Regions from separate parts of the Mesobacillus sp. genome, predicted to be linked through region 2. Evidence: a T-box and tRNA genes for the amino acid it is inferred to sense, from the RefSeq annotation. Region 2 holds a T-box; the other holds one or more tRNA genes.
What was found. A T-box is a leader RNA that pairs with one kind of tRNA and senses whether it is charged. The one in region 2 lies ahead of trpS (tryptophan--tRNA ligase), so its partner is inferred to be a tRNA-Trp.

Region 1: it encodes a tRNA-Trp, which carries the amino acid that the T-box ahead of trpS (tryptophan--tRNA ligase) is inferred to sense. The anticodon was not compared.

What each region holds. Positions count from the first base shown of each region.
Region 1 is NZ_JBYNSB010000008.1:116-6,646, reverse strand. Features, by position in the region: gene nfsA (oxygen-insensitive NADPH nitroreductase) at 1-602, opposite strand, end outside; gene trmL (tRNA (uridine(34)/cytosine(34)/5-carboxymethylaminomethyluridine(34)-2'-O)-methyltransferase TrmL) at 659-1,138, opposite strand; gene AC3EBE_RS02075 (amidase domain-containing protein) at 1,254-2,135, opposite strand; gene queG (tRNA epoxyqueuosine(34) reductase QueG) at 2,245-3,402, opposite strand; gene AC3EBE_RS02065 (B3/B4 domain-containing protein) at 3,604-4,272, shown strand; tRNA gene AC3EBE_RS02060 (tRNA-Gly) at 4,392-4,465, opposite strand; tRNA gene AC3EBE_RS02055 (tRNA-Leu) at 4,518-4,602, opposite strand; tRNA gene AC3EBE_RS02050 (tRNA-Cys) at 4,643-4,717, opposite strand; tRNA gene AC3EBE_RS02045 (tRNA-Gly) at 4,727-4,801, opposite strand; tRNA gene AC3EBE_RS02040 (tRNA-Gln) at 4,807-4,881, opposite strand; tRNA gene AC3EBE_RS02035 (tRNA-His) at 4,925-4,997, opposite strand; tRNA gene AC3EBE_RS02030 (tRNA-Trp) at 5,009-5,082, opposite strand; tRNA gene AC3EBE_RS02025 (tRNA-Tyr) at 5,090-5,174, opposite strand; tRNA gene AC3EBE_RS02020 (tRNA-Phe) at 5,246-5,321, opposite strand; tRNA gene AC3EBE_RS02015 (tRNA-Asp) at 5,464-5,539, opposite strand; tRNA gene AC3EBE_RS02010 (tRNA-Met) at 5,578-5,651, opposite strand; tRNA gene AC3EBE_RS02005 (tRNA-Val) at 5,813-5,888, opposite strand; tRNA gene AC3EBE_RS02000 (tRNA-Glu) at 5,942-6,016, opposite strand; tRNA gene AC3EBE_RS01995 (tRNA-Ser) at 6,034-6,125, opposite strand; tRNA gene AC3EBE_RS01990 (tRNA-Asn) at 6,131-6,205, opposite strand; rRNA gene rrf (5S ribosomal RNA) at 6,273-6,388, opposite strand.
Region 2 is NZ_JBYNSB010000060.1:101,915-113,123, reverse strand. Features, by position in the region: gene AC3EBE_RS21880 (putative glycoside hydrolase) at 19-1,245, opposite strand; gene AC3EBE_RS21875 (ABC transporter ATP-binding protein) at 1,434-2,375, opposite strand; gene AC3EBE_RS21870 (ABC transporter ATP-binding protein) at 2,398-3,432, opposite strand; gene opp3C (oligopeptide ABC transporter permease) at 3,451-4,479, opposite strand; gene opp3b (oligopeptide ABC transporter permease) at 4,479-5,408, opposite strand; gene AC3EBE_RS21855 (peptide ABC transporter substrate-binding protein) at 5,548-7,248, opposite strand; gene AC3EBE_RS21850 (DUF3899 domain-containing protein) at 7,614-7,886, shown strand; T-box leader at 7,961-8,184, shown strand; gene trpS (tryptophan--tRNA ligase) at 8,245-9,237, shown strand; gene AC3EBE_RS21840 (DUF3603 family protein) at 9,749-10,495, opposite strand; gene AC3EBE_RS21835 (YuzI family membrane protein) at 10,577-10,792, opposite strand.

The DNA.
Region 1 (6,531 bases), on a different contig from region 2:
TACTCCCCAAGCTGAGCAGCAAATTTTTCAGGATCCTGCTCGTACTCATTTTCCATATAAATATGCTCAAGGGGCAGACGCGGCTTCAAATCGGTTTCCTGATCAGGATAGCCGACTGCAAGTCCAAACAGCGGCACTACATGCTCGGGTGTCTTCAGCAGTTCTTTTACGTTTTCAAGATCATTGCGGATTCCTCCGATATAGCAGATGCCAAGGCCCATTGATTCTGCAGCAATAGCAGCATTCTGTGCAGCCAGGGCGGTATCAATCAAAGCAACCATGAACTTTTCAGTGCTTTCGATTGAATCCTGAAGGTCCACATTTTCAAGCTCCCCTATGACCTTATGCCGGTGAAGGTCCGCGCAAAAAACAAAGAAATGGCCATTTTCCGCCACATAGGTTTGGCCGCCAGCCAGTTCAGCCAGCTTCTGCTTTTTTTGCTTATCGGTTATGCCGATGATGGAATATGCCTGGATAAAGCTTGAAGTAGATGCTGCCTGGGCGCTTTTAACAATGAGCTCAATCTGCTCCCTATCCAGGAGCTTGTCCTTGAAGCGCCTTACTGAGCGATGCTGGAGTATCGTTTCAATTATTTCGTTCATTTTTATCATCTCCTTATAGAATTTCAATGTCAAAAAGGAGACCAGCATTGGTCTCCTTAAAATTTGCGTAAATCGCGGTAATCCTGCTGGCGCAATGCTTCATAAATTAGGATTGCCGCAGTATTGGAAAGATTCAATGAGCGAATGTTTTCATTCATTGGCAGACGCAGGCATCTTTCCATATTGCTTTCGATTACTTCCTTTGGCAGCCCTGTTGTTTCGCGGCCGAAAATAAAGAAATAATCCTTTTCTTGATCAGTATAATCAAAGTCCGAATGAGTCTTTTTCCCAAACTTTGTTATATAGAAGAATTCTCCGCCTTGATTCTTTTCATAAAAATCATCTAATGATTCATGATAATGGATTTTGACGTGCTCCCAGTAATCCAGGCCAGCGCGCTTGAGCATCTTGTCATCCGTAGAGAAACCTAGCGGCTTGATCAAGTGCAGCTCCGTGTCTGTCCCTGCACAGGTACGCGCGATATTCCCAGTGTTAGCCGGAATGAGCGGCTGGAATAATACTACATGCAATGCCATGACTTTCACCTCTATCTAAAACTCTATTTGCTATTATACCACTACACTGTTTCAGGACAAAGAAATGCGCCATTGTCCGTGCAGCAGGCAAATTGAGTCAGAGGCTTTTCAATAATCACTGATCATCCATAACCGTGAAAAATTTATATTTAATTTGCGGAGTGTATGCAGTTGAATCCTCATATGCCCAGTATCTCATCCTGCTGTTGTACGTATGGGCATTCACTAGCGGCATCCCATTGGCATCATGACCAGTGACAATTGTGGTATGGTCAAAGCGGCCATCACCCTGGAAATCATAACATATTACATCCCCGAGCTTCAGCTGGTCAGCACTGCTTACCTCCCGTGCCCTTAAGCCGAATTTTGAGGCAGGGAGATACCACCGCATTGCATTAGCAACAGTCCAGCTATAGCTCCAATTATTGCTTTGCATCCACCAGCCATTGCCACGGTTCGGATAGCCTCTCATTGGGGCTCCTCCAGTGTGCAGGCATTGGGAAATATAGTTGGTGCAATCAACCTCAAATTTCTTATAGGCTGGGTTGAAGTCATTCCACCATCGTTCAGCGTATTGGACAGCCTTTAACCTGTCATACTGGTATCCAGCCCTAATTGCTGGAGCCTCATCTAAAAATGCAGGCAATACCTCTCCTGAAGTAAATTCAGGTGTGGACTCTTTCAGCTTTTCATCTTTGACAAGCACACCCTTATAGAATTCTGCCTGACGCTTTTCAACTTCCTCTTCAATGTAAAATTGGCCCTTTTGCTTAATCAAATATTGAAAATGAACATCATACAATACGCTTTCCTTTTCTTGGCCAGTGATTTTCTGTTCGACCTTTCCCTTTGCCTTCGCTTTCACTATTTCAGCAGACCGCCTTGCACAGCTCTGCTTCTTCTGCTCGATTGCCGGGCATTCATGCAGCTGATTCCGAGGCATGGATACACATTGAAGGACTCGCTGTTCTAGAAGCTCCTGCAGTTGTTCACGCATGCTCATCACTCCCTTCACCATTCATATGTATGAAGGAATTGATTATTTCAAGCATTTTTTGCCTCAATAAAATGAAAAAAGGAATGGACCTGATCAGACCCATTCCTTTTTATAGTGAAATTGTCGTTTCCGAATCATCCTTAAAGAACTCCAGCCCTTTGCTTATCTCATTTAATACCTCTGCATCATTTTCCGAACTTGCAGCATTCTTGAGAGCTTCATGGGCTTCAGGTCCGCCTATCTTTCCAAGTGCCCACGCAGCAGTCCCTCTTAAAACAGGCCGCGGATCTTCTTTTAACACACCAATCAAATCAGGAATGGCGCTATTATCCTTATAATGGGCCAGAGCGATAATGGCGTTGCGCTGTATCGGTTTCTTTCCTCTCCATGAACCTGATACATGGCCAAACCTTTCTTTGAAGTCGCGGTTGCTGATCGTCAGCAATGGCTTGAGCAGCGGTTTTGCTAACTCTGGATCAGGCTCCATTTCAGGATGAAAGTGAAAGTCTTTTCCCTTATTCTCTGGACATACTGTCTGGCAGGTGTCGCAGCCATATAAGCGGTTGCCGAGCTTCTCACGGAATTCATCAGCAAGGAATCCCTTTGTCTGTGTAACAAATGCTATACACTTCTGAGCATCCAGCTGTCCGCCCTGGACAAGAGCTCCAGTTGGGCATACATCAACACATTTATTGCAGCTGCCGCACTGGTCTTCCATAGGTGTATCGGGCTCAAATGGAATATTCGTGATCATTTCCCCAAGATAGACATATGACCCGAATTCAGGGGTGATGATTGAACAGTTCTTTCCGCTCCAGCCTATTCCGGCGCGCTGCGCTACTGCCCTGTCAACCAGCTCACCAGTATCGACCATTGATTTAAACCTGGCTCCGGGCATCTTCTCAGAAAGATAGTCCTCAAGCTTTCGGAGCCTGTCACGAAGAATGGCATGATAATCCGTTCCCCATGACGCTCTGCAAAAAATTCCCCGGCGCTCGCCCTTCTTGCTGACCACCTTCGTTTTCATTTTAGAAGGATAGGCCAAAGCTATCGAGATAATCGATTTAGGCTTGTCAAAAATCAGCGCAGGCTCTGTTCTCTTCTCAATATCCTTCTCCTCAAACCCTGATTGATAATGAAGCTCCTGCTGCCTGTATAACCGAACCTTCATTTCCTCAAAAGCAGAAGGAGCAGCAAAACCAATCTTATCAATCCCAATCGACTTACCGTACTCAACAACATCCCTCTTCAACTCATCTAAATCCATCCAGACACCCCCTCTCCAAAAGAATAAAATATAACTTCACCGCACTAACGCACTGGGGGTCAGACCCCCGCCACGGCAGTGCGGTACTTAACTAAAGTGAAAATCATATCTGGCAAGATCAGCGCCATTGAAAGGCGAAAGCTTTAATAGCAAATTACTTTTATGATAAACTATTTTAAAGCAGTTTAGGAGGTGGAATCAATGGAAATTAGTGTTTCCAGATCATTATGTGATCTTGTTCCGGGATTTTCAGCCGGAATCATTAAATATGAAAATATCCAGGTAGGAGACTCGCCGCAAATGCTGAAAGGAAGGCTGCAGCTATTTCAGGAATCGATATATTTTGACCTCCTTGAAAAAAGCGTGACCGATTTAGAGGGCATTAAGGAATGGCGCAGTATCTTCAAAGCTACTGGGAAAGATCCAAACCGCTATCGGCACTCTGCAGAGGCACTCTATCGAAGAGTCGGAAAACAAAATTATCTCCAATCTGTACATAGCGCTATAGATATCAACAACTTCTTCTCACTTGAGTACCAGGTACCAATAGGAATATATGATTTTGAGAAGGTGCAGGGGCCAGTTGACCTGAGAGTAGCTGGCGAATCAGAAGAATATACCGGATTAAATGGCAGAACCAATAATCTCGGTAATTTAATCGTCTCTTCAGATGAAATTGGTCCCTTTGGAAGTCCATTTGTCGATTCTGAGCGCACGGCTGTCACGGAAGAAACAAGAAATGCCCTTCAAATCGTTTACTTGCGCCCTTCTGCCTCTCATGAAAGCAAAGAGAAAATGACAGCTTCACTTATGAACATGTTTCTCCAAATCCATGGAGGGTCAGGCACATACAAAATCATTGGATGCTAAGGCATCCTTTTTGTTTGCAGCCTTTTATCTTATAGGTTTGCTACAGTATTAACCATATAACAGAAAAAACGCAGTACTTCGTTTTCAAGAAACGAAATACTGCGTTAGTCACGTATGTATGGAGCGGGTGAAGGGAATCGAACCCTCATCATCAGCTTGGAAGGCTGAGGTTTTACCACTAAACTACACCCGCATACATATTCAGTTGAAATAAATAAAACAGGAACACCTGTTTAATAAAAAAGTGGTACCGGTGGTCGGGGTCGAACCGACACTCCAGAAGGAACACGATTTTGAGTCGTGCGCGTCTGCCAATTCCGCCACACCGGCATATTAAGATGTCTTACTTCAAATACCATTAGTAATCTAATGGAGGCGGCAACCGGATTTGAACCGGTGAATAAAGGTTTTGCAGACCTTTGCCTTACCACTTGGCTATGCCGCCATATATTACTGGAGCGGAAGACGGGATTCGAACCCGCGACCCCAACCTTGGCAAGGTTGTATTCTACCACTGAACTACTTCCGCAAAAATGGCTGGGCTAGCTGGATTCGAACCAACGCATGTCGCAGTCAAAGTGCGATGCCTTACCGCTTGGCTATAGCCCAATATATTGTATGCTCTTATTATTACATTTGTGAATTTATAAGGGGCGACTGATGGGAATCGAACCCACGAATGCCTGAACCACAATCAGGTGCGTTAACCACTTCGCCACAATCGCCATTATAAAATTGGCAGGGGTAGTAGGAATCGAACCCACACCAAAGGTTTTGGAGACCTTCGTTCTACCTTTAAACTATACCCCTAAATACATGGTGGAGGGGGACGGATTCGAACCGCCGAACCCTGAGGGAGCGGATTTACAGTCCGCCGCGTTTAGCCACTTCGCTACCCCTCCATTATAACATGATTTCGTTTTATAAAAAACTATTTAATCATGTTTACTGGATAATCAGTAAGTTGTAAAGATGGTGGCTCAGGACGGAATCGAACCGCCGACACAAGGATTTTCAGTCCTTTGCTCTACCGACTGAGCTACTGAGCCACAATAGTACTGTTCCCTAAAGATTGTAAGGCTTAGGACCTTTGCTCAAAAGACCTTCGGTCTTTCTCGCAGATTGCCTCAGAAGCTTTTTCAGGATGTGAGCAATCTGCTCTACCGACTGAGCTACTGAGCTTCATAAAAATGGCGGTCCCGACCGGGATCGAACCGGCGATCTCCTGCGTGACAGGCAGGCATGTTAACCGCTACACCACGGGACCGAAGTTTTTCAAGTGGGATACTTGAAAGACTCACATGATTGCGGGGGCAGGATTTGAACCTGCGACCTTCGGGTTATGAGCCCGACGAGCTACCGAGCTGCTCCACCCCGCGACGGTAATAATGATATTATATTGTCCATGCTCGTAGTGAGCAGGTGCTGTCCCGATCTCAGAAAGCTTATTCAAGCTGCAGTTCGATCGGTACAACTCGCAGTTCATACAGTGAAGTAACGCTCGTTGCTCCACCCCGCGACAATGATATTAAAAAAATTATGGTGGAGGATGACGGGATCGAACCGCCGACCCTCTGCTTGTAAGGCAGATGCTCTCCCAGCTGAGCTAATCCTCCATATTATACACTAATCTTTTTCAAGGACATTTATTCGCTTTGGCGAAAAATCTTGGTGACCCCTACGGGATTCGAACCCGTGTTACCGCCGTGAAAGGGCGGTGTCTTAACCGCTTGACCAAGGGGCCGTATGTTTAAGTTTCAATGGCGGAGAGCAAGGGATTCGAACCCTTGAGACAGCGGTAACCGTCTACACGATTTCCAATCGTGCTCCTTCGACCTCTCGGACAGCTCTCCAAAATTGGCTCCGCAGGTAGGATTCGAACCTACGACCGCTCGGTTAACAGCCGAGTGCTCTACCACTGAGCTACTGCGGAATAATTATATTCTCCGATTTGGATTCACGATCCGTATCAAGAAAGATTATAAGGATGAATGCATCCTGCCCGGCGGCGTCCTACTCTCACAGGGGGAAACCCCCAACTACCATCGGCGCTGAGAAGCTTAACTTCCGTGTTCGGTATGGGAACGGGTGTGACCTTCTCGCCATCGCCACCAGACAATTTTTCAAAGACAATATCTATTATACTGTCTTTTATGCATTTTGCAAGAGAAATTTTTCATTCCCTCAAAACTAAATAATCTTGTAAGAAGAATTACAGAAGAACGAGCAATCATTGTCCAGTTTCGGCTCCTAGCCTCT
Region 2 (11,209 bases):
AATCATCCGCTTTTAATTTCAAGGAGTATAATCTACATTTTGTGTATATCGGTTACTTGCGTTCCAAAGAAGGTATTCGTTTATGCCTTGATCCTTCAATGCGCGGATTTGTTCCTCTACTTCTTTCTTGCCATACTTCAGGTAATTTCCACTGCCCAGCCAGGATGCGGTGAAATCCTGAAGCCATGGCCGTGAGACAGGGGGAGTCTTTAACTGCTCCAGCTTTGTCTTCTCAAGCTTTGCATATTCAGAAACCAGCCTGTACGGTTCTGTATCCGGCTTGGCAATGCCAAAATAGGATGTCCAATGACTAGGGTAAATCATGGAGGAAATCACATCGACATGTTCTGATATTTTCGAGAAATTTTGTCCAATACCCGGTGCTTCGGGCAATGTAGCAGTGTAGCCAAAAATATCGACAGAAACTTTTACACCATATGGCTTTAATTGTTCGCGGGCATACGAGACAAAATCAGTAACAGCCTTTACGCGTTTCTGAACATTGTCCATTTGTACATCCTTGTAATCACCCATAGAATATATCAATGAGGCATCTCTGTTTTCAAAGCCTTCGGGAAATCGTACATAATCAAATTGTATTTCCTGGAACCCCATTTTTGCTGCTTCTATCGCAATTTGGACATTGTAATCCCAAACTTCTTTTACGAATGGGTTTACAAAGGATTCCCCCCTGCCATTCTTCCAAACAGTGTTTCCTTCTTTATAAGACCACTCGGGCTTTTGATTCGCAAGAGCTGTATCCTTGAAAACTACTACTCTGGCAATTGGGTAAATCTGCTTCTGTTCCAGTGTCTTTAAAAGCTTTTGCGGATCCTTGATATAAGGCTTTCCAATATCTTTAAAAGCAGATTTTTCATCAGGTTTATATTTAAGATATCCATGATCGTCTTTTATATCGATTACCATTGCATTTAAGTCTGTCTCATCTATAAGCTTTGTCAGCTGTCTGAATTTTTCTCCTCCGGCTGAATGGCCCGTTACATAAATCCCTCTAACAGCATCTGGATACTCAAAATGGTATCCTGACTCAAATTTGAATCTAGGCATTTGCTCAGGTATTTCACGGACCAAAGACGAATGCACCCTTACCGGCAAATCCTCTGAACCATGAGCTTTCTCTTCTGCGTATGCTGCCGGATTTAATGGTGAAAAAGAGGCAGCAACTAAGGCTGCGGCTGTTATTTTTTTGAGCTGCACCGACCATCTCTCCTTATACCTTGACATGTCATTTCTAATTATATGAAACTTGGAATCCTATCTATGAATCTATTTTACCCACTTTCGACATATTTAGATATAATAGAATTATTTTTCTCTGCTGGAATTTAATTCCTAATCTATTTCCTGTTGTTTAACCATGATTTTGTCCAGCCTAAACAAAAAAACGATCTCAAGTAATGAGATCGTTAAGTTTATTTTACATATTGCTGCTGATACTGTTTCAATTCTTTCTCTGAACAATATACATAATGTCCAGGAGCAACTTCCCTCATCTTAACTTCTTCGTTATCAGCATATTGATGGACGTTCGGGTCGTAGGATTTACGACGGCGAGTCCTCTCTGATTCCGGATCCGGAAGAGGAATTGCTGATAATAATGATTGAGTGTAAGGATGCAGTGGATTGTTGTATAGATCATCAGCTGGTGCAAGTTCTACCAGCTTACCGAAGTACATGACCCCAATCCTGTCACTGATATATTTAACCATTGAAAGATCGTGTGCGATAAACAAGTATGTTAACCCTTTTTCACGCTGCAATGTCTTCATCAGATTGACAACCTGAGCCTGAATGGAAACATCAAGTGCTGAAATAGGTTCGTCTGCAATAATAAATTCTGGCTGTACAGCAAGTGCACGGGCAATTCCGATACGCTGTCTTTGTCCGCCGGAAAACTCGTGTGGGTAGCGGTTGGCATGCTCTCTATTTAAGCCAACAGTTTCAAGCAGTGAATAGACTTTTTCCATTCTTTCCTGCTTGCTTTTAGCCAGCCCATGGATGTCGATACCTTCTGCGATGACATCAGAAACTTTCATCCTTGGATTTAGTGATGCATATGGGTCCTGGAAGATCATTTGCATGCTTCTGTTGAATTTCTTCAGGTCTTTTTTGCTTTTCTTTCCGTGAACGCTCTCACCTTTGTAAAGTACTTCACCATCTGTTGCATCATATAATCTGATAATCGTTCTGCCTGTTGTTGACTTACCGCAGCCAGATTCTCCAACCAGGCCTAGTGTCTCCCCTTTATAAATATCAAAAGAGACTCCGTCAATAGCTCTGACTTCGTTTGCCTGCCCCATATTGAAGTATTGCTTCAGGTTTTTGATTTCAAGAAGCTTTTCTCTATTTTCCATTATGCCAGTCCTCCTCTTACCGTTATTTCACGCCTGTGAATTTACGCATTCTGCTCTTCACCGCTGCTGGCGGTTCTACCTTAGGAGCATCCGGATGCAACAGCCACGTAGCAGCATAATGTGTGTCAGAAACTTTGAACATTGGAGGCTGTTCTTCTAAGTCGATTTGCATTGCATATTCGTTACGCGGAGCAAATGCATCTCCTTTTGGCGGGTTCAATAGGTTTGGCGGTGTGCCAGGTATAGCATAAAGATCTTCTTCCTTCGCATCCAGGCTTGGCATTGAACTGATCAAACCCCATGTGTATGGATGCTGTGGATTGTAGAATACTTCATCAACTGTACCAATTTCGACGATCTTACCACCGTACATTACTGCCACACGGTCAGCAACGTTTGCAACAACGCCAAGGTCATGCGTGATAAATATAATGGATGTGTCGATTTTATTCTGCAGGTCCTTCATCAATTCAAGGATTTGGGCCTGGATTGTCACATCCAAAGCAGTTGTCGGCTCATCTGCAATCAATACCTTAGGATTACATGCCAATGCAATCGCAATAACAACCCTTTGTCTCATACCGCCTGAAAACTGGTGCGGATACTGATTGATGCGAATCTCCGGTTTTGGAATACCTACAAGCTTAAGCAATTGCAAAGCACGTTCTTTAGCAGCTGATTTGCTCATATTTTGATGCTTGATCAGCGGTTCCATGATTTGCTTTCCAACTTGCATTGTTGGGTTTAAGGATGTCATCGGATCCTGGAAAATCATCGAAATGTCTTTTCCACGAATTTTTTGCATTTGTCTGTCTGTCAGCTTAGTCAAGTCCTTGCCGTCAAATAGAATCTGTCCGCTTTTAATTTCCGAGTTTCCAGGAGGTAATAATCTCATGATTGCTTTAGTTGTTACTGATTTTCCAGAACCCGACTCACCTACGATCGCCAGGGTCTCTCCCTTTTTAAGTTCGAAATTCACACCGCGAATCGCCTTTACTTCCCCCGCGAATGTATGGAAAGAGATGTTTAAATCTTTAACCTCTAAAATATTTTCCATAATTATTCACCTACCCTTTTAATCGCGCATTTTTGGATCAAGCGCATCTCGTAATCCGTCTGCCAGCATGTTAAAGGTAATCATGATGATACTAATGACAATTGCTGGAATTATCATTTCGTGAGGATATAATCTCAACACTTTGAAGCCTTCATCAATCAATGTACCAAGAGATGCTAATGGATCCTGTAAACCAAGTCCGATAAAGCTCAAGAAAGCTTCGAAAAATACTGCGTTCGGAATGGTGAACATAGTGTTGATGATAATAACACCTGCAAGGTTTGGCAGCAAATGTTTTGAAATGATTTTGCCATTGCTGTTACCTAATGTTTTGGAAGCCAGAACAAATTCCTGTTCTTTAAGCTTCAGTACCTGTGCACGAACAACACGGGCCATACCAACCCAACCTGTAATCGTAAGCGCTACTGTGATGGAGATAATACCTGGCTTAAGCAATAGAATCATCAGAATTACCACAATCATCAGTGGGATGCCAACAAGAATTTCTGTGATCCTCTGCATGACGTTATCAAGCTTTCCGCCATAGTAACCAGAAATTGCGCCATATGCTACCCCAATGATCATATCAATCAGTGCAGCAAGGAAAGCAATATATAAAGAGATTTGTGTACCTTTCCAAACTCGGGTAAATTGGTCGCGGCCAAGTGCATCAGTACCGAACCAATAATACTCATCAACCTTCTTCTGTTCATACATGTTAATTTCTTTTCCTGCCCTATTGACAACAACACCGTCAAATGGAAGCCAGCTAATATTTTCAAGGACTGGAATTCTTGGCGGAAGGTGATTATGCCTTACATTCTGCGTATCAAATTCTTTACCGCTGATTAATGGCCCAATAAATGCCATGATGATGATGAGGGCCATGACAATCAAACTTACCAATGCTCCCTTGTTCTTGCGGACGCGCATCCAGGCATCCTGCCAAAAGGTCAAGCTCGGCTTATTAATTTCCTCACCTTTAGACGCATCAATTTCTGCAGGTCTAAAACGTTCTTTTGGAATTTTTGCTTCAAACTCAGCCATTACTTCTTACCTCCTGACAGCCTGATGCGTGGATCAATGATTCCATAAAGAATATCCACTACAAGGATGATGAAAACGAATAATGCTGCAAATAAAATGGTTGTTCCCATGATAACAGGGTAATCATTAACTGTAATCGATTTTACAAATTGTTCACCGAGACCAGGAATCGCAAAAATTTTCTCGATAACAAGAGAACCAGTCATCAATGAAATTGCTAATGGTCCGAGAACAGTCACCAGTGGAATCAGTGCGTTCCTCAATGCATGTTTGAATGCAATCTCAAAGAAGCTCGCTCCCTTTGCTTTCGCCAACGTAATATAATCAGAACTTAGTACTTCGATCATTTCAGTTCTCATAAATCGGGCTGCGATTGCGATTGGCAGCATGGATAAAGCAATGGTTGGCAGGATTGTATATTCAAATCCTCTCCAGAATAGTACCGGGAACCAGCCCAGCTTAACAGCCATATAATATTGAAGCACACCGGCGAATACAAAGTTAGGAATAGACTTACCGAGTACCGCTACAAAGGTAGAGCTATAATCCACCCAGGTATTTTGTCTCAAAGCAGCAAATATACCGAGCAGAACTCCGATTAACGTACCTACGACCATCGCCTGTGCACCTAATTGCATGGACGGACCAAGACGTTTAATCATAAGATCTGTTACAGGTGTATTGTTGAATTGGAATGAGATGCCTAGATCTCCTTGCAGCAGATTGCCAATATATTTTGCATATTGGACAGGGACCGGCTGATCCAATCCATACTTCGCTTTCATTATTTGCAATTGTGCAGGCGGCAATTTAGCTGCACTTGCAAATGGCGTACCCGGAATGATTTTCATTAGGAAAAAAGTAAGGGACGCGATAATGAATAGGGTTAAAAACATATAAAAAAACCTTTTAAGCAAGTATTTTCCCATATGTGTGCACCTCCTATATTATTTCAATTTTCCCTATTGTTCGACAAATGCCGTACAGGGAAAAAGAGAGTATATCTAGATATACTCTCTTTCTATCATCAGAATTATTACACTCTGAAATAAGAAACTGCTTCAGTTATTATTCACCTTCAATAGTTACCCATTGGAATGAGTAGTCAGGACCATAGTTATAGATCGCAAGACCTTTAACGTTTGGATTCAATAGGATGTTAGCAGCACGCTGGTAAACTGGAGCTAGACCGAAGTCTTCGCCAAGCATGATTCTTTCAGCTTCTTGCTGTGCTTCCCACTGAGCTTTTTCATCAGTTGCAAGTTTGCCTTGAGCATCCTTGATCAACTGATCGTATTTAGGGTTAGAGTAACCCATTCTGTTGCTTCCGCCGTTAGTGATCCAAAGGTCTGTGAATGATAATGCGTTACCATAGTCAGGACCCCATCCAGCGAATTGAAGATCGTAATCCATAGCGTTGTCACGCTCTAGACGTACTGCGAAAGGAACGCTTTCAAGCTTAACAGTTAAGCCAGGAAGGTTTGTTTCTAATTGGTTTTTGATGTAAGCATCAGTTTTCTTAGCTGCTTCAGTGTCTCCACCAAGGTAGCGAAGTTCTAACTTATCTACGCCAAGCTCCTTAAGACCAGCTTCCCAAGCTTTCTTAGCTTCTTCAGCATTGAAAGTTACGATGTCGCCGTTCTTTTCACGGAAATCTTCGCCATCAAGAGTTACGAAATCTTTTGGTACGAAATAGTTTGCAGCAACAGAACCGTTGTTCAGGATGCTAGCAGCAAGGTCTTCTTTGTTGAAGCCCATTGCGATTGCCTTACGGATGTTTACGTTAGCAAGAGCCTTGTTCTTTTGGTTCATCTTGATCCAGAATACAGTTGGCTCCATCCAGCTAAGCATACGATCGTCGCCTTCGTATTGAGGAACGATATCAGAAGAAAGCAATCCAGTCATGTCTGTTTCGCCAGCTTCGAATGCGTTTACAGCTGAGTTAGAATCTTTAACTACGTTTACAGTGATTTTTTCAAGTTTAACGCTGTCAGCATTGTAGTAGTTTTCGTTCTTTTCAAGTACCCACTCAGTAGCATCAGTTCCATCCCACTTAGTCATCTTGAAAGGACCGTTGTAAAGTAAGTTTTCAGCATTGCTTGCGAAAGCTTCGCCTTTTTCTTCAACAAACTTCTGGTTTTGCGGATAGAATGTTGGGAAAGCGAATAGGTCAGCCCAGTAAACAACTGGCTTGTCAAGTGTTACTTCCAAAGTCTTTTCGTCAATAGCTTTAACACCTAGTGTGTTAAGATCGTAAGGCTTGCCAGCAGCACCAGCTTCAGTGATTTCTGCAGCACCCTTGATTTTGCCACCCATCATGTACGGGCCGTATGGAGAAGCAGTCTTAGGATCGATTGCGCGCTGCCAAGCAAACACGAAATCTTGAGCTGTTACAGGCTCTCCGTTAGACCATTTTGAATCGCGAAGTTTGAAAGTATATACTGTCTTGTCTTCGCTGATTGTTGGTTCGCCATCAGCAAGAGCTGGAACTGGCTTGTGGTCTTGACCTAGACGGTATAGACCCTCACCTACGTTATTTATGTAAGTGAATGATGTAGATCCTTCAGCAAGAACAGTGTCCATTGTAGGGATCTCAGAAGAATCAAGCATTCTTAATTCTTGTGGTACGTTAGCAGCAGTGTCTTCGCCTTTAGTGCCATTGTCATCTTTAGGCGTTTCTCCAGCATCATTATTTCCGCTGCATGCAGTCAGAAATAGAGAGAATACTAGAGTAAGAACTAAAAGCAATGAAAATTTTGACTTTTTCAAAGTTATGCCCCCTCTTTTTTGTTGTTTTCTGAAAACTTTTTACATTCCCTATTATACATAGATTGAAATAAATGTTCAATATTTTTACGTGAAAAATTTACAACTTTGAAACAATAGTAATAAATTTCCTTAAGAATGTATGGTATAATGGTGACTTATAAGCCTTTAAGGCTTATTTATAAGCATTATTTTTTGTAATATTCAGGTGTTTTTTTTAGAATATTTTTGAAAATACCTTTTCTAAAATAATAATTTAGGGGAGAATTGGTAAAATGAGTAAGAGTGTTGGGAAAATTTTTTTGGGGTTTATAGCTTCTCAAATCATAGTTTTAGTAATTTCTCTTGCCTTTTCTCGAGAAATTTCATTGTTAAACTATATAAATATTTCTTTTTATATTGCAAGCTTTCTGCTTTTCACCTCATTGCTAGTTTTTACAGTCAACTCCGGATTCTTTGATGCGATTTCCTATTCCTTCCGAACAGTTTTCGCCGGTAAGGACGAGGAAGGCAAAAAGAAAGCATTTGATGAAGTTACTCCTCTTTCTGAACTGATTACATTCAACACGCACCCTTTTCTGATTGTAGGATTGCTTGACTTCATTGGCATGCTGGGAGCCCTTTATTATTATTATCTGTAAAATCTTAGCCAGTGTCTCTTGCATCCTGGCAGCGATTTGTTTATAATCATTTTTAATAAAATGGAAAATTGCATTCAAAGGCAATGACAAAGAATAGTACATCTGTTTAAGGCTTTCAGAGAGTTTGTGGGTGGTGAGAACAAACAGCCTGGCATTTGGAATGGACTTTTGAGCCCCTGTTTCGAACTTAAGTAGATCCAGGCGTATCCCTGCGTTAAAGGCAGCCATGCATCATGCATGGGCAGAGTGACTCAGCAGTGAGTAATTAGGGTGGCAACACGGACCATTCGTCCCTACAATTTCGTAGGGGCGGATGGTCTTTTTTATATACTTTTTTAAATAACAGGAGGAAAAATCAATGCAAACAATCTTTTCCGGCATCCAGCCAAGCGGGACTATTACCCTTGGTAATTATATTGGGGCCATGAAACAATTTACAGAATTACAGGATGAATACAGCTGCTACTTCTGTATTGTTGACCAGCATGCAATCACTGTCCCGCAGGAAAAGCAGCAGCTTAGAAAGAACATTAAGAGCCTTGCTGCTCTTTATATTGCCTCAGGAATTGACCCTGAAAAAGTAACACTTTTCATCCAATCAGAAGTTCCTGCCCATGCACAGGCTGGATGGATGATGCAATGTGTCGCTTATATTGGCGAACTGGAAAGAATGACTCAGTTCAAAGATAAATCTACTGGAAAAGAAGCTGTGTCTGCGGGACTTTTAACGTATCCTCCGCTAATGGCTGCGGACATACTGCTTTATGGAACCGATCTTGTACCTGTCGGCGAAGATCAGAAACAGCATTTGGAGCTTACCAGGGATCTCGCTGAACGCTTCAACAAAAAATACAACGAGATTTTTACTATCCCTGAGGTTCGGATCGCCAAGGTTGGGGCCAGAGTCATGTCCCTGCAGGATCCATTAAAGAAAATGAGCAAATCCGACCCGAATACAAAAGGATTCATCTCTATGCTCGATGAACCAAAGCAAATTGAAAAGAAAATTAAAAGTGCCGTCACTGACTCAGAAGGAATCGTGAAGTACGACAAAGAAAACAAGCCGGGTATTTCCAACTTGCTCTCCATTTACTCTATCCTCTCCGGAAGATCAGTTGCGGAACTGGAAGCCGAGTATGAAGGCAAAGGCTATGGGGATTTCAAGGGGGATCTCGCAAAGGTCGTTGTCGATGTAATTGAGCCGATCCAGAAAAGGTATTATGAATTGATCGATTCTCCTGAACTGGATGATATTCTTGACCGCGGTGCTGAAAAAGCGAACCGTGTCGCCGGCAAAATGCTTGGCAAAATGGAGAATGCGATGGGCTTAGGCCGAAAGAAAAGAAAGTAAATCCGTGAGGAGCTGAATTGGTTTCAGCTCCTTTTTTAAAGCGGAATCCCTTTCATACATTTATTAATGGGCATAATAAAAGAGATTATATAAAACAGCTCCTAGTTTGTTAATTTGCGTACAGCCTTTCTTTTTAGTTTTTAGGCTCTGGTATTTCATGGGTACATAAAATAGACGGACAATTTCCGTTTATTTTGTAAAACATCGTGATTTCAAGCGAAATAAGTGAAGTGTTTCCGCTTATATGATTAAAGTCTTTCATTATTAGGCACATTTAGAGGCAGTAACCGGATTATATCCGCTTATTTCAACCTCCTGTACCATTTTATAAATGATTGGCGGAATTTCTCCGGTTATTTTGGCTTCATGAGCACCACCTAAAACATTAACCTGAATAATACTACTGGATGGCAACTCACACTTTCTACTATAGTATTCGTAACAGACAAAGGCAGCGAGAGGATCTCGCTGCCCTTTGTTGAAAAACTGAGAGCTGATCAATCTCAGCTCCTTAGTTAACTTTAGGTCCATGCTCCATTTCCCATAGCTTTTCGAAAAATGCCTGGCCCTTTATTAAGTTTTCGCAGAATTTTTCATGTTTGTTTGACCATCCAAACTTTGTTTCTTCAAATAGCTGCTCCCAAACTTCATCAAAAGATAACCGCTGGATTTCTTCATAAAGTTCTGGTTTCCACTCAGTGAACCAGTAGCGCACTTCAGCGACGTTTTTAGAGGAATTAAGCTGGTCCATTGCCATGAACAATAGCTGCTTCAGCTGCCGTTCCTTCCTTGTAAGGCCCTTCATCAGGTCAGGAGAAGGTGACAATATGTGAAAATCCTTAAGTGCAGTCTGGTCATTGAAGCCATAGTGAATCGTTTCCTGGTTTTCAATCATTTCATACACCAGTTGTTCCTGCCTTGGAATCAGCCTGCTCTTCCTGATCGGGATATTGTATCCAATCGTGTCAACCGCCAGGATGCCTGTGCCATCTGAGACGACAAAGCAGTAATCAAGTTGAGTACGCTCATGATTTTTTCTTAAATATGCCTTTCGATAAATGTCATCCAGAAGCTGTTGAGGCAATTCTGATAAATCATTTTCGATATAATTAAATAGCACATGATCAATTTTCAGAAGCGGCACCTGGTCTAGAAGCTCAACTCCATCATCCTTCCGCCATTCGTGAAAATGGCAGACATTATAGCCGTTTTCTTCCCCTTCGAACCAGTTTACCCAGACATCATGAAGATACAACATGATTTATAACCCCTCACTTCAAGAAACTGTTTGTCCATCAGTATGGGCAGCACTAAGTAAAATTATTCCTTAAAAGGAAGATCAATTTTCTTCATTGTTATGTGGCCAATAGATACTAAGCCAGATGATACAGATGCCTGCTGGCAGGAGATAGCATTCTACTCTCTTAGAAATAAAGGAAAAGTATTCGCTGAAACCGTGACCTGCAGTAACCATATTTAAATATGCAATTGTGCTTATGCCACCAGATACAGCGATCCCAAAACCGATCACTAATACGGATAATCTAAACAGCATAAGGTTTGCTCTCTTCATCGTACAACTTATACACTGCCATCACCCCGGCCTGTCCATTTATATATATCTATATGTAAGAGGTTGGGTGAGCAGTACTGTGTATCTTTTATTAAGGCTCTTTTCTAATACTTTGTTGCTATTGTATATGCTTTTGAGAATCTCCTTCTAAATGGTTTTTAAAGAAGGCTTTGCAATAAAAGCTGTTGATTTCCGTTCCAGGCGCTTCGCTTTCCTTTGAAAAATTATAAAAAAGCCCAATTGCCGTCTTTTTCCAGAGCAAATTTTTCTTGGGGCGTGCGGTGAGCCTCCTCGCCGCTTTGCTCCTGCGGGGTAAAATGGCCCCTTCATTCCGGGCCATTTCTACCTAGGTCTCACCTGTCCCGCTTCATCCCGAAGGAGTCTGCGCGCCTGGAACGA